DNA from 4 places in the Pseudarthrobacter arbutini genome. Region 2 is predicted to be linked to each of the others. Evidence: riboswitches for the same ligand, from Rfam matches in the RefSeq annotation. Region 2 holds a riboswitch; each other region holds the start of a gene.
What was found. Region 2 has a riboswitch for thiamine pyrophosphate ahead of ACX80V_RS12690 (ECF transporter S component). Riboswitches for the same ligand answer to the same signal wherever they lie in the genome.
Positions count from the first base shown of each region.

Region 1 (3,637 bases), on a different contig from region 2:
CCCGGAGCTGCTCTACGGCGAACCTGACCTCACCATCAAGGTGGTCCGTGATGTCTTCAACGAGGACTTCTCCAAGCTGATCGTCTCCGGTGAAGAGGCCTGGGACACCATCGAGGCCTACGTCACCTACGTTGCCCCGGACCTCGTGGGCCGCCTGGAAAAGTGGACCAAGGACCAGGACATCTTCGCTGCGTGGCGGATCGATGAGCAGATCCACAAGGCCCTGGAACGCAAGGTCTTCCTGCCTTCGGGCGGCTCGCTGGTCATCGACCGTACCGAAGCCATGACCGTGGTGGACGTCAACACCGGCAAGTTCACCGGCAGTGGCGGCAACCTCGAGGAAACCGTCACCAAGAACAACCTCGAGGCAGCTGAAGAAGTGGTCCGGCAGCTCCGGCTCCGCGACATCGGCGGCATCATCGTCATCGACTTCATCGACATGGTCCTCGAATCCAACCGCGACCTTGTCCTCCGCCGCATGGTGGAATGCCTGGGCCGCGACCGGACCAAGCACCAGGTGGCCGAAGTGACCTCGCTGGGCCTCGTACAGATGACGCGCAAGCGCATGGGCACCGGGCTCCTGGAAGTCTTCGGCGAGCAGTGTGAAACCTGTGCAGGCCGCGGAATTGTCACCCACGACGACCCCGTGGAACACCGCCGCGCCAACACTGTAGCCGCGGAGCACCACGTGCAGCGTGTGGACAGCCGCCCGGAAACCCAGCGCACCGATAGCGTGCGGACTGACAGCCAGCGCCCGGACAGCCAGCCGGGTGGCCGCACTGACCGGAAGCGCCGCCGCGGACGGGGCGGCCAGCCGCTGGAAACGGCACCGGCAGCTCCGGTGCAGATCCACACGGTCCACCCGGAAGCCAGTGATGCCGAGCGACATGCCAAGGCGGAGGCCACGCGGGCAGCGCTTGCGAACATTGCGGCCGCAGCCCACGCTGCGCACCTGCACGACGACGAAGTGGCTCACGCATCAGCCGCCGCGGGCCGGCAGCCTGCGGCTGCGGTGCCGGCTCCGGCTGAGCGGTCCGAAACGGACTCCAACGGCCGTCCGGCCGCAGTGCTGACATTCGGCGGCGAGCAGGTTGTGCTTCCGTTCGTGGCGCACCACGATGACCAGCCGCACTCACCTGCCCTGACACTTGATCGCCTCGCGGAGGCCTTCGCGCACCTTGGCGAGCCGGCACCTGTAGCGGAAAGCAAGCCGTCGGCATTCCAGGCAACTGAAACCCAGCCGGCTGAACCTGCCCGCCAGCAGCAGCCAGCCGCGGCGGAGAAGGATTACTCCGACCACACCGAGGAGCCCCGCGCCCGCCGTCCCCGGCGGAACCGGAGTGCCAGCCGCGCCCAGGGCGCAGCCAACGCCACGTCCGTAGAGCATCACGAAGCCGCTCCGGCGGCTGCCGCCGGACACACCCACGCCGCCAAGGCGCCGGAGCCCGTCAAGGCTCCTGTGGCCGACAAACCGGTTGCCGCCAACGCGCCCATCATCCTGGGCGTAGGAGTTCCGGCCTCGGAGCTCTGACCAAGCAGTAGGGCAAGCCAATACAACGGCGCCCGGACGTGCCTGTGAATCACAGGCTGCGTCCGGGCGTCCGGCGTTAAGTCGCGAGGAACGCTAGGCTGGTGACTGACACGGGGTGCCGCGCAGAGAGCCGGCTGAGATCCACACCCGTTGAACCTGTCCGGTTAGCACCGGCGAAGGGATGTCTCCTTTGGCTTCAACTTCTGTCCTTCCTCCTGCAACACCCGCGGCGGCTCTGCCGGAAACCCCAGCAACCCGGGCTGAGGTCCGGCCCGCACCAGCCCGCTCTTCTGCGGTCCGGGTGCTGCGTGACGTTCCGCGGGTGCTGTCCATTGCCGGATCGGACCCTTCAGGGGGCGCGGGCGTCCAGGCCGACCTCAAAAGCATTGCAGCCCTTGGCGGCTACGGCATGGCGGCCATCACCGCGCTGACGGTCCAAAACACCCAGGGGGTCCAGGCGGTTCACGTCCCGCCTGCGTCCTTCCTGGGCCAGCAGCTCGATGCCATCAGCGATGACATCACCATCGACGCGGTCAAGATCGGCATGCTGGGCGACGCTGCGGTGATAGGCGTGGTCCGCGACTGGCTGGAAAAGGTGCGTCCCGCCGTCGTCGTTCTTGATCCGGTCATGGTGGCCACGAGCGGCGACCGGCTGCTGCAGGAGTCTTCCGAGGCGGCCCTGCGGGAGCTGCTCCCGCTCGTGGACCTGATCACCCCCAACCTGGCCGAACTGGCCATCCTGGTGGGGGAGCCGCAGGCGAGGGAATGGCACGACGCGCTCGGGCAGGGGCAGCGGTTGTCCGCCGCGACCGGTGCCACCGTCCTGGTCAAGGGCGGCCATCTCGACGGCGGTGCGTGCCCGGATGCCCTGGTCAACGCTGCCGGGCTGCTCGCCCAGGAGGTGGTGGAAGTGAGCGGGGACAGGATCCCCACGCGCAACAGCCACGGCACCGGCTGCTCGCTGTCGTCGGCCATGGCCACGGCTCAGGCCCGGCTGGGGGACTGGGAAGCCGCACTACGGCAGGTGAAGCCCTGGCTGGTGGGCGCGCTGCAGGCCTCTGACCAACTTGAGGTGGGCGAGGGCAATGGCCCCATCAACCACTTCCACCACATGCAACAGATTCCGGCAGTCGGCGAGTTCGCAGAGACGCTGCGCCGGGCGTCGGAGCCGGATCTTGCAGCCATCTACGGGCTGGATTTCATCCGCGACCTGACGGCCGGCACGTTGGCTGAGGAACAGTTCGCCTATTACCTCGCCCAGGACGCCATCTACCTCAACGGCTATTCGCGGGTCCTCGCCCGGGCCAGCGCGCTGGCGCCCACGGAAGCCGCCCAGCTGTTCTGGGCAAAGTCGGCCCAGCAATGCCTTGAGGTCGAGTCCGAACTGCACCGCACGTGGCTAAGCACCAGGACAGTGGACTCTGTCCTGGGACCTGTCACCAAGTCCTACGTGGACCACCTGCTGGCGGCCTCGGCCTCCGGCAGCTACGCGGTGCTCGTTGCGGCGGTGCTGCCGTGCTTCTGGTTGTATGCCGAAGTGGGACAGACCCTCCACGAGGAGTTCCTGGCTGCGGGTGCACCGGCAGCACATCCTTATGCCGACTGGCTGCGGGCCTATGCTGACGAGGATTTCGCCCAGGCCACGCGTGACGCCATCGCCTTGGCTGACGACGCCGGCCGGAGTGCTTCCGCGGATGAACGGGCGGCGATGCTGGTGGCTTTCAGGCAGTCGTGCCGGTTTGAGGTGGAATTCTTCGACGCGCCGCGAATTCATTCCTGACAGGCTGCGGCCCGTGCGGCCTGTACGATAGTCAGGCACGGTTTTGGATTGTCAGTGCAGTACCTGCTTGTGGGTCCTATCACAGACAACCTGCCGTAACCAGCCTCATTTGCGGCCGAAGGCAAAATTAGCGTATTCTAGATCTTCGGTGCTTACGCCAACACTTGGGTTACGACCCCACGGCGTTGAGGCACAGCGAGAACCCAGCCAATTATGGAACAGGGTTCAGCACGCAAATTTAGTAATAAACGTCGAGAGAAGTGAGTTCCCAAGTGGTGTACGCGATTGTCCGCGCAGGCGGCCGCCAAGAGAAGGTTTCCGTTGGA
Region 1 covers NZ_JBTNDQ010000019.1:29,780-33,416, reverse strand. Annotated here, with positions in the region: gene ACX80V_RS18995 (Rne/Rng family ribonuclease) at 1-1,531, shown strand, start outside; TPP riboswitch at 1,633-1,730, shown strand; gene thiD (bifunctional hydroxymethylpyrimidine kinase/phosphomethylpyrimidine kinase) at 1,713-3,311, shown strand; gene rplU (50S ribosomal protein L21) at 3,584-3,637, shown strand, end outside.
Region 1: linked by a shared signal. The riboswitch ahead of thiD (bifunctional hydroxymethylpyrimidine kinase/phosphomethylpyrimidine kinase) and the one ahead of ACX80V_RS12690 (ECF transporter S component) in region 2 are both predicted to bind thiamine pyrophosphate.

Region 2 (3,637 bases):
GGCCGGTCACGAACTGGTGCTCAGGCTCCTGGAAGACCGTTCCGATGCGGGAAATAAGCTGGTTGGCCTTCCATTTGAAGGGATCGATCCCGGCCCCCTCGGAAAGCTCGACCGCGGCGGACACCTTCCCCGCCACCGGCGCCAGAAGTCCGGCGAGCGTCAGCGCAAACGTTGACTTTCCGGCGCCGTTGGGCCCCGTGACGGTGAGTGCCTGGCCGGAACGGACCTGGGCCGTGATGCCCTGCTGCACCGGTACGGGCGGGATGGTCCGGAAGCCGCGGCGCCGCGGACGCTCGCGGGAGACGGCCAGTTCCCCGGCGGCCAGCAGCAGGTCACCGGAGCCTACGGACACGCGGCGGCGGGTTGCCGGAACATACCCCGGCACCCAGACGCCCGCGCCGATCAGCATGTCCCGTGCCTCCGCTAGCACCTGGTCCGGCGGCCCGTCCAGCAGGACTGCGGACGTGGCGGCGGAACTTCCAGCGGAGCCCGCAGCCGAGCCCGGCTGCAGCACCACAATCCGGTCCACCAGGTCCTTCCAGACGGACACACGGTGCTCCACCACAACGAGCGTGGCGCCGGTTTTGTCCAGGCAGCGGCCCACTGCGTCCCGGACTTCCAGCACACCGGCGGGATCCAGGTTCGCGGTGGGCTCATCCAGCAGGATCAGCCCGGGCCGCATCGCGAGGATCCCGGCCAGCGCCAGGCGCTGCTTCTGCCCGCCGGACAGGTCCGACGTCGGGTGGTCCAGCGGGAGCCCGGCGGCACCTGGCCCGCCGTCGGCGTCCAAACCATCGCCGCCGGGCCGGACGTCGGCACTTCGCAGCCCGACGTCGTCGAGCGCTTCATGGACGCGCCGCCAGATCTCGTCCCGCGGAACGGCGAGGTTCTCGGCGCCGAAGGCGACGTCGTCGCCCAGACGCGAAAGAACAACCTGCGTTTCCGGATCCTGCTGCATCAGGCCCGAGCGGCCGCGCTGCCCGCGGGGCACCACACCGTCGATCAGCAGCGAACCGGTTTCGTCGGCGTCGTCCCCTTCATCCCCCAGCACCCCTGCGAGCGCGTGCAGCAGCGTTGACTTGCCCGCGCCCGACGGTCCCAGCAGCAGCACCCGCTCGCCGGGCGCGATGTCGAGGTCGAGCCCGTGGACGGCGGGGGCGGATCGCCCGGCGTGCCGCCAGCCCCAGCCGCGGGCGGACACCGCGGCGGGGCGCACTCCGGAAGCACTGGCGTCGGAAGCGGTCATCAGTTGAAGACGGGCTCCGACGCTGCCTTCCGGGACGCGAACGAGCTCAGCACACCGGTCCTGGCCAGGCCGCGGGTGGCGATCCAGGACAAGGCACCTGCAATCACTGCGCCGGAGATGGTGCAGAACACGATGTACGCGAGCTTGTCGCCGGGCTCGTAGGCGATGTTCCAGCCCCACGGCAGGAACGAGTCATTGAGGCCGCAGAACAGGCCCGCCCCGGCACCGGCCAGCAGCGCGGCGATGAGGTTGTACTTCTGGTGCAGGAAGGACTTGAACCGGAAGTTGCCGTACACCAACAGGAAGAACACCAGCTCGGCGCCCAGGCCCTGCAGGAGGCCGGAGATCAGCACCGTGGCGCCGTACTGCGAGCCCATGATGAGCTCGCCGGTGGCGGCCACCGCTTCGCAGAAGAGCGCCGCGCCGGGTTTGCGGATGATGAGCATGCCCAGCACTGCCGGGATCATCCAGCCGCCGGCGATCAGGCCGGTCAGCGGGGGGTAAACGGCGTTCATGGGGGCGGAGACGATGCCGGCGCCCTGGGACCAGGCCCAGAAGATCACGCCGCCGGTGATGGCGATGAGTGCCGCCACTACGATGTCCACAACGCGCCAGGTATTGCCGGTCTTTTTGATTGCTGCAGTTGTCATTTTGGTCCTCCTGAGGAACAGGAGGGGAAAGTGCCCCGGCGTGCGGCGCTGCCGCCGTTTCCGGACACTTCGAGAACTCGACTCCCTTGCGCCGGTACTAACCGGATCAGGTTCGAGGGTCTGCGGCTGTCCGCACTCTCAGCGCCCACCTGCGGTTCCCTGGCAATGCCAGTGATGTCCGACGGCGGCGCTCCCCTGTCGTAATAAATCTGCCCTGATGGGCGTGCTCCAGTTTACACCGCGGGCGGGGTAGATTGTGGGCCATGACTGCCAACAACCCGACTGTGACTGCGTTCAATCCTGATTCGACGGTGCCCCAGCCGGCGGGGCTGCTGGAGGCCCTGATTGCCCGGGTCGAAGCCGAGATCAACGAGCTGCAGTTTCCGCATTTCAGCAAGGACGACTCCCTCAACCTCGGGCTGCTCCTGGTGGAGCTGGGCAAGAGCCGGAAGCTGCCCATCGCGATCGACATCACCAAGGGTGACCAGGTCCTGTTCCACGTGGCCCTGGACGGCGCCACCCCGGACAACGAGCACTGGGTCCGGGCCAAGCAGCGCACCGCCGCCAGGTATGAGATCCCGTCGTTGCTGGTGGGCCTCCGCGGCAGGCTGCACGGCGGCCGGATCGAGGACCACGGCTGGTTCGACGAGTCCACCTACGCCCCGCACGGCGGCTGCTTCCCGGTCTACGTCGCCGGTGTGGGTGCAGTGGCCACGGTGACGGTCTCGGGCCTGCCCCAGCAGCAGGACCACGATCTGGTGGTGGAAGCCCTGCGGGAGATTCTGGAGTCCATGCAGCCGGGTTAGGCTAAAGGAAGTCCCGGATCCGCTCACAAGGAGTTCAACGAATGAACCTGTTCATCAAGCTGCTCGGCACTGCAATCAGCCTCGGCGCCGGATTCGTCGGCACGAAGGTGGTCAATACCGTGTGGGAAAAGTCCACCGGCCGGAAGCCCCCCACCGGCAAGGACGAAGACACTCCCACCACCCTGCGCTCGGCCCTGACGTTCGCGCTCATTTCGGCCTCGGTCAGCACCATCATCCAGGTGCTCGCCAACCGCGGCACGCAACGGGCCATCACCCGTTTCGCCAAGTCCCAGGACATCGTCTAACCCTGGCAAGCAGTCCGGCGGTGATTGGGGCGGCGGTGGCTGACGCTCAGTCCCGCCGGCCGCCGTCGGACGCTTCATCCCTGGACGACTCATCTCTGGCCGATTGGGCCGCCTTCTGAACCACGGCTTCGAGTTCATCCGAGCTGAGCAGCTCACGGTGAAGGTGTTTGGTCCGGTAACCGGCGCGGCCCACCATGTGGGCGGAAACCGGCACCGTCAGCAGCTGGAAGATCCAGGCCACCAGCAGCACCGGCCACACCCACCAGGTGCGCAGCTGCAGGCCGATGGCCGCCAGGAGCAGGAACAGCCCCAGCACCTGGGGCTTGGTGGCAGCGTGCATGCGGCTCAGCAGGTCCGGGAAGCGGAGCAGGCCCACGGCGGCGGCGAGCGACATAAGGGCACCCACCACCAGGAACACCGCCGACACGGCATCGATGACGTTATCAACCACGCTGGCCTCAGGACTCATTGGCTTGCTCCCGCCGGTCGGCCACGTAGCGCGCCACGGTCACCGACCCGATGAAGCCGACCACGGACAGCGCCACCAGCAGCATCAGGTTGTTCAGGTGCCGGTTGACGGCCATGTCGATGCACAGGGCCGCACCGAGGATCGCGAGCAGGACGTCGGAG
Region 2 covers NZ_JBTNDQ010000010.1:62,648-66,284, reverse strand. Annotated here, with positions in the region: gene ACX80V_RS12695 (ABC transporter ATP-binding protein) at 1-1,246, opposite strand, end outside; gene ACX80V_RS12690 (ECF transporter S component) at 1,246-1,896, opposite strand; TPP riboswitch at 1,962-2,103, opposite strand; gene ACX80V_RS12685 (heme-degrading domain-containing protein) at 2,160-2,702, shown strand; gene ACX80V_RS12680 (DUF4235 domain-containing protein) at 2,744-3,007, shown strand; gene mnhG (monovalent cation/H(+) antiporter subunit G) at 3,054-3,476, opposite strand; gene ACX80V_RS12670 (MrpF/PhaF family protein) at 3,466-3,637, opposite strand, start outside.

Region 3 (3,637 bases), on a different contig from region 2:
GGCAACCATCAGCCCGGCAATGTCCGCTGTGTTCCCCGTCCTTGGTGCGGAAGACGGTACGCGGCCGAGGAGAGGGGCGTTGTCCGGGGTCGCAGGCCTTGCCCGCGCTGTGCATTCCAGGAGTTCAAGCTCCGAGACGGCCGGCACCAGGACCTGGGCGTCCCGCAGCAACTGGTAGACGCCGCCCGCCGAGACAGCAGCGTCGCCCGTCCCGGCGAGCGCGTCTTCTCGCTGCGTAGCGCCGATCACCACCGTGCCGTCCTGCCGGGGAACGATGTAGACCGGCACACCATGGACCATTCCGCGGACAGTGGAGGTGAGGAGCGGGCGCAGGTGCTGCGGAACAGCCAGCCGCAGGATGTCACCGTAGACGGGCCGCAGGGGCAGGTGCAGTCCAACCGGCAGGCCATCCAGCGACGCCGCCTGCAATCCGTTGGCCACGACGGTCTCCCGGGCCTGGACAGTTCCGCCGTGGGCGAGCTTCACGCCGATGACGCGGCCGTCCTCCCAGAGCAGGGCAGCGGCACGTTGGTCAACGGCGAATCCCGCGCGGGCACCTGCCACGGCGGTTCCTGCGCCCGGTTCGTGGATGGCCAGGACTTCCTGGAGGCACGCCACGAGTTTCCGTGGATCCACCTGGTGGTCGGCGGAGATGTCCAGGGCGCAGGATATGGCCGGGCTGAGCAGGGATTCCCTGGTCCTGGCCTCACGGACAGTCAGGGGTTCCACCACCAGGCCGCTGGCCTGCTGCACGGCCCGGAGGTCCATCAGTGCCCGGCGGTCCGCAGCGTCCGCGCCGATCGCGAGGGTCGGCGTCGTCAGATATCCGGTATCGCCAGCCCCGGCCAGGGCGAGGTCGGCCGCAAAGGCAGGCCACAGGCCGGAGGATGCCAGCATCAGCTCAAGGAGGTCTTCCTCCTGGTAATGCAGTTCGCTCACAGGGGCCAGCATGCCGGCGGCTGCCCAGCTGGCGCCGTTGCCGGGCGCGTCATCGATCAGTACGACGGAACGGCCGGACCGCCGGACTTCCCAGGCTATGGCGTGGCCGATGACTCCGCCGCCGATGACGGCCACGTCGGCGTGCAGGGCGGTGGCCGGGCTGGCTGGTGCAGGCTCAGGTGGGCTGCTTATTGCGGGGGGCATATGTTCCTTCCCTACGCCGGTACTAGCCGGATCAGGTCAAGCGGTCGGCTCTGACGCCCTCTCAGCCCGGCCGCTTTGTGACGGCTGCAACGGGCTCCCGCAGTACCCGCCCAGTTTAGGGGACTTAGGCTGGTTTCCATGAACGCGCAATCCTTCGCCGCTGCAGGCACGCCCTCCGCCCCCTCCCCCGCTCCCGAATCCTTGGCCGGAACAGACCCCGCCGTCGGCATTAACACCGGCCTCCCGCACAGCGCCAGGCTGTACCTGTGCACTGACGCGCGACGGGACCGCGGGGACTTTGGCGAGTTTGTGGACGCGGCGTTTGCCGGCGGCGTGGACATCATCCAGCTCCGGGACAAGGCAATCGAGGCGGCGGAGGAGCTGGAGCTGCTGGCCGTGCTTCGGGCCGCGGCCGAACGCCACGGAAAGCTGTGGGCAGTCAATGACCGTGCCGATATCGCGCTGCTGTCCGGCGCCCCCGTTTTCCACATCGGGCAGAAAGATCTGCCTGTCGCTTCCGCCCGCACGCTGCTCGGGGCACCAGCCGCGATCGGCCTTTCCACGCACACCGCCGAGCAGATCGAAGGCGCCATCCGGCTGTCCGGTGGGCTGACTGACCAAGGCGGCCTGGACTACTTCTGCGTAGGACCGGTCTGGGCCACTCCGACGAAACCGGGCCGGGCCGCCGTCGGCCTTGACCTGGTGCGGTACGCGGCCGAAGCCGTCCGCGCTGCCGGTGGCACCCAGGCCACGCTGCCCTGGTTTGCCATCGGAGGCATCGATCTCGGCAACGTGGAGCAGGTGGTGGAGGCCGGCGCCGGCAGGATTGTTGTGGTGCGTGCCATCACCGAAGCCGCGGACCCCGCAGCGGCGGCCGCGGCACTCCTGGCGGCCCTGGACGCCGGCGCATCCTGACAATCCCCCGCGTGGCGGGCGGCGGGCGTGCACGATCCGTGGAAATCGAGCTAACCTGATTTTCGTGTCACATCATAGGTTGGCCCCCAATGTCCACGAGCAGACGAACGACCTCGCGGCGGCGCTGAGCGCCCTGCGGACCGAGCTGGAACTGCCGGGGCCCTACCCGGCGGAGGCGGTCCGGGACGCGGAAGCGGCGGTGGCCGCACACGAGTTGCCGGGTGCCGACCTGACGGAAGTGGCCTTCCTCACTATCGATCCGGCGTCGTCCACCGATCTGGACCAGGCGCTGTTCATCGAGCGTGCGGGCACTGGCTACAGGGTGCTTTACGCCATCGCTGACGTGCCGTCCTTTGTCCGCCCCGGCGGCGGACTCGACGCAGAGACCCGGCGCCGCGGCCAGACGTTCTACGCCCCTGACGGCCGTATCCCGCTGCACCCGGAAGTCATCAGCGAAGGGGCAGGCAGCCTTCTGGCCGGCCAGCTGTGTTCCGCCTACGTCTGGGAGTTCGGGCTGGACGACGCCGCGCAGGTCTCCACTGTGAGCGTCCAGAGGGCCACCATCCGCAGCCGGGCCAAGCTGAGCTACAAGGGAGCCCAGGCCGAACTCGACGCCGGGACGGCCGGCCCTGTCCTGCAGCTCCTGAAGGAAGTGGGCCTCAAGCGCGTTGAACTGGAGCGGCAGCGTGGCGGCGCCAGCCTGAACATGCCCGAGCAGGAAATCGTGCAGCTGCCCGACGGCGGCTACCGGATTGCCGCGGCGCCGCAGCTTCCGGTGGAGGACTGGAACGCCCAGATCTCCCTGATGACGGGGATGGCGGCGGCAAACCTGATGCTGGCGGGAGAAGTGGGCATCCTGCGAACCATGCCCGCCCCGGACGAGCGCTCCCTGCGTCACTTCCGCCTCCAGACTGAGGCATTGGGCAAGCCGTGGGACGGCAAGATCAGCTACGGCGAATACCTCCGCAGCCTTGACCCGACCGAACCCCGGCAACTGGCCATCCTGCACTCCGCCGGCATGCTGTTCCGCGGTGCCAGCTACACGGCGTTCGACGGCACAGTCCCGAAAGACGCCATCCAGTCCGCCATCGGCGCTGCCTATGCCCACACCACGGCACCGCTCCGGCGTCTGATCGACCGTTTTGTCCTGGTGATCTGCGAAGCCCTGAGCAACGGCAAGCCGGTACCGGACTGGGCGCGGGAAGCCCTGCCGTCCCTGCCGGAGATCATGGCCGGATCCGACCAGATGGCATCGCGGATGGAACGCATGGCGCTGGACACCGTGGAGGCCGCGCTTCTGGTCAACCATGTGGGCCAGGAATTCGATGCGATCGTGATTTCCGGCTCCAAGCCGCAGAAGGGCAACGGCAACGGGAAAAACGGCAACGGCACCAAGAACGGCGCTGCGAAAAACGGAGCCGCAAAAAACGGAAACGGCCCCTCGGGGATCATTCAGATCGCCGAGCCCGCCGTGACGGCCCGGTGCGGCGGCGACCTGGAATCCGGCACCAAGGTGCGGGTCCGCCTGATCTCTTCCGACATCGCTGCCCGCGAGGTCCACTTCGAGCTGCTGGCCTAA
Region 3 covers NZ_JBTNDQ010000001.1:347,153-350,789, forward strand. Annotated here, with positions in the region: gene thiO (glycine oxidase ThiO) at 1-1,143, opposite strand, end outside; TPP riboswitch at 1,134-1,254, opposite strand; gene thiE (thiamine phosphate synthase) at 1,282-2,058, shown strand; gene ACX80V_RS01610 (RNB domain-containing ribonuclease) at 2,123-3,637, shown strand.
Region 3: linked by a shared signal. The riboswitch ahead of thiO (glycine oxidase ThiO) and the one ahead of ACX80V_RS12690 (ECF transporter S component) in region 2 are both predicted to bind thiamine pyrophosphate.

Region 4 (3,637 bases), on a different contig from region 2:
GGCGGCCAGGAACTCCGCACTCTTTTCGCGCATCCCGCTGTAGGCCTCGGCGATGGCCGCCTGCGAATCGGCGGAACCGTATTCGTCCCTGATGTCCTGGCTGATCTTCATGGAGCAGAACTTCGGGCCGCACATGGAGCAGAAGTGGGCGGTTTTGGCCGGTTCGGCGGGCAGCGTCTCGTCATGGAAGGCCTCCGCCGTGACCGGGTCCAGGGACAGCGCGAACTGGTCGCGCCAGCGGAACTCGAACCTGGCCTTGGACAGGGCATCATCCCGTTCATGGGCGCCGGGGTGGCCTTTGGCCAGGTCTGCTGCGTGGGCGGCGATCTTGTAGGTGATCACACCGGTCTTCACGTCGTCCTTGTTCGGGAGGCCAAGGTGTTCCTTGGGCGTGACGTAACAAAGCATCGCCGTGCCGTACCGGGCGATTTCCGTGGCGCCGATGGCGGACGTGATGTGGTCATAGCCCGGGGCAATATCAGTAACCAGCGGCCCCAGCGTGTAGAACGGGGCGCCCTTGCAGAGTTCCTGCTGGCGTTCCACGTTCTCCCGCACCAGGTGGAACGGGACGTGCCCGGGACCTTCCACCATGACCTGCACATCGAATTCCCACGCCCGCTGGGTCAGTTCGGCCAGGGTGTCCAGCTCGGCGAACTGGGCGGCGTCGTTGGCGTCCGCCGTCGCTCCCGGGCGCAGTCCGTCGCCCAGGGAGAACGCGACGTCGTACTTGGCGAAGATCTCGCACAGCTCGTCGAAGTGCGTGTACAGGAAGTTCTCCTGGTGGTGGGCCAGGCACCAGCCGGCCATGATCGCGCCGCCCCGGGAGACGATGCCGGTGACGCGGTTGGCCGTCAGCGGCACGTAACGCAGCAGCACACCGGCGTGGATGGTCATGTAGTCCACGCCCTGCTCGCACTGCTCAATCACCGTGTCCCGGTAGATCTCCCACGTCAGGGCGTTGGCCTCGCCGTTGACCTTCTCCAGCGCCTGGTAGATGGGCACCGTACCGATGGGCACAGGAGAGTTGCGGATGAGCCATTCCCGGGTGGTGTGGATGTCATCGCCGGTGGACAGGTCCATCACCGTGTCAGCCCCCCACTGCGTGGCCCACTGGAGTTTGTCCACTTCCTCGGCGATGGAGCTGGTCACGGCCGAGTTGCCGATGTTGGCATTGATCTTCACCAGGAAGGCCTTGCCGATAATCATCGGTTCGGATTCCGGGTGGTTGATGTTGTTGGGGATGATGGCCCGGCCAGCCGCCACCTCGCTGCGGACCAGTTCCACATCACAGTTTTCGCGGAGGGCGATGAACTGCATTTCGGGGGTGATGACCCCCTGCCGCGCATAGTGCATCTGGGTGACGGTCTTGCCTTCGACGGCGCGGCGGGGGACCGGTTGCGCGCCCTTCCATTCCGCAGAGGCTGCGCCGCGGCGCACGGCCGACTTGCCGTCGTCGAGCAGGTTCCGCTCCCGGCCGCTGTAGGGCTCGGTGTCTCCGCGGGCTGCGATCCACTCTGAGCGGAACGGGTTGAGGCCCACCACCGGATCGCTGCCCGGTCCCGCCGTGCGGTAGGTCCGGAAAGGCCCGTTCGCCTCGCCGTTTGGCGACGGTTCGAGGGCGATCTCGGTCACGGGTACCCGGATCCCGGTGGCCTCATCGTTGATAAACGCCAGCGAGTGGGACTTCAGTGACTGGGTTTCAGGCTGGAGCGTTTGATCCACGTCGGCCCCATTTTGGGCAGGGATGAGCTGTGTTTCTTGTGTATTCAATGAATACTCACTTCCTTCGCCGGCATTACCCGGACAGGTTCAACGGTCGCAGGCTGCGTCAGCCCGATCTCAGCCCCTGCAAGGGCTCCCGTGTGGTCAAGTCGAAGCTACCACAGGCCGAGGGTGGACTGGTGACAGCAATCACCGGAAAGCGGTCGCAATCTGTCTGCTCCGACACTTGAATTAAATTGAAGCTTCAAGTAAATTGGAACCATAGCCGCCTTCCATCAGAAGGCCAACGGACCGGGAGTGTTCACATGACTGCAGAAGCCACCAGCCGGGATCTCCTTCCTGCCGACCTCTCCATGGGCACGGTGATGCTCAAGGTGGGCGACATGAAGCTGATGACCGACTACTATCAGCGTGCGCTCGGCCTGGAGGTCGTCGCGGAACAGGACGGCGGCGTCTATCTTGGCCGCCTTCAACGCCCGCTGGTCCATCTCGCGGCCGCTCCGTCCTTGAATCTGCCGGGCAGGGGAGAGGCCGGGCTGTTCCACACCGCACTGCTGTTTGACGACCAGGCTTCGCTGGCCGCCACAGTAGCCACCGCCGCCCAGTACGAACCCCGATCCTTCACCGGCAGCGCCGACCACCTCGTCAGCGAGGCCTTCTACTTCAATGACCCGGAAGGCAACGGCATCGAACTGTACTGGGACAGGCCCCGCGAAAACTGGTCCTGGAACGGGAAGGATGTAGTGATGGACAGCCTGGCACTGCCGCCGCAGCGCTACCTCGAGCAGCACCTGACCCAGGAATCCGTGGCCGGCCAGCGGGCCAGCGAAGCCGGCGTGGGCCACGTCCACCTCCGGGTGGGCGACGTCCAGTCAGCGCACGATTTCTACGTGGGTACGCTGGGCTTCGAAAAGACAGCCGGGTGGCACGGGCAGGCACTGTTTGTCTCCGCGGGCCGGTATCACCACCACATGGCCATGAACGTCTGGAACAGCCGCGGAGCCGGTCCCCGCAAGAACACCCTGGGCCTCGGCGAAGTGCTCATCGAGGTCCCTTCCGGGGATGACGTCGGAGCGCTCGCCGACCGCCTGAAGGTCGCCGGCGTGGCCTCGCACCACACGGGCGCCGAGCTTCGCTTCGAGGACCCGTGGCGCAACAATATCCGTGTCGCCGTCCGCTGAGTGCGGATGCCAAATGTGCGGCCTGCCTTGTACTAGGCTGATTCTGAACGGCCGGGGCGGCACTTGCTGCTGCCCTTCCAGGCCGCACCGTCGACGGAATGAGGGCTGTTCCCATGGGCTTCACTGAAATTTTTGTTTCCACTCACGATGCCGCACTGAAGCGGGCGGACGTCCTGGACGCAGGCGGCTCCCCGGCGGGCCAGGCCCTGCGGATTCCCGGAATCAGCGATTTCGAAATCGAGCAGCTTGGCGATCTTGCCGGCGTTGCGGTGCACGCCGGTGGCGCGGACTACGAACTGGCCATGGTTGACGTGGCCAGTGATTCCCTCCTCGGGGTCCCGCGGGCCATGGTGCGTGCGCTCGCCGACCTGCTCAGCTACGAGACTGAAGGCGAAGGCAATGTCCTGGACGACGTCGCTGAAAAGTGGGCCGCCCAGGATGACATGCCGTTCGGCGCAGCCGAGGCCCGGACGTATGTCCAGCAGTTCGCTGAGCTTGCCAACTCCGTCGATGACGCCGCACGCACCGGCGTGTATGTCTGGTCGTCGTAGGCCGGCCGTGGCCCGCCGGGTCCGCCCGGCTGCCCCATCCCGACGTGTCAAGTCGAAATCCGGACGCTGATCTGGCACAATAAACAGGTACTCGATCTGCGTGGCCCCTCTCTCCGCGTCCGGATCCTGTCCTTCGAACCCTCAAGTATGGCCCGCCCCACGGGTGCAGAACGTCGGTTCACC
Region 4 covers NZ_JBTNDQ010000001.1:17,733-21,369, reverse strand. Annotated here, with positions in the region: gene thiC (phosphomethylpyrimidine synthase ThiC) at 1-1,770, opposite strand, end outside; TPP riboswitch at 1,765-1,872, opposite strand; gene ACX80V_RS00110 (VOC family protein) at 2,028-2,903, shown strand; gene ACX80V_RS00105 (hypothetical protein) at 3,017-3,454, shown strand.
Region 4: linked by a shared signal. The riboswitch ahead of thiC (phosphomethylpyrimidine synthase ThiC) and the one ahead of ACX80V_RS12690 (ECF transporter S component) in region 2 are both predicted to bind thiamine pyrophosphate.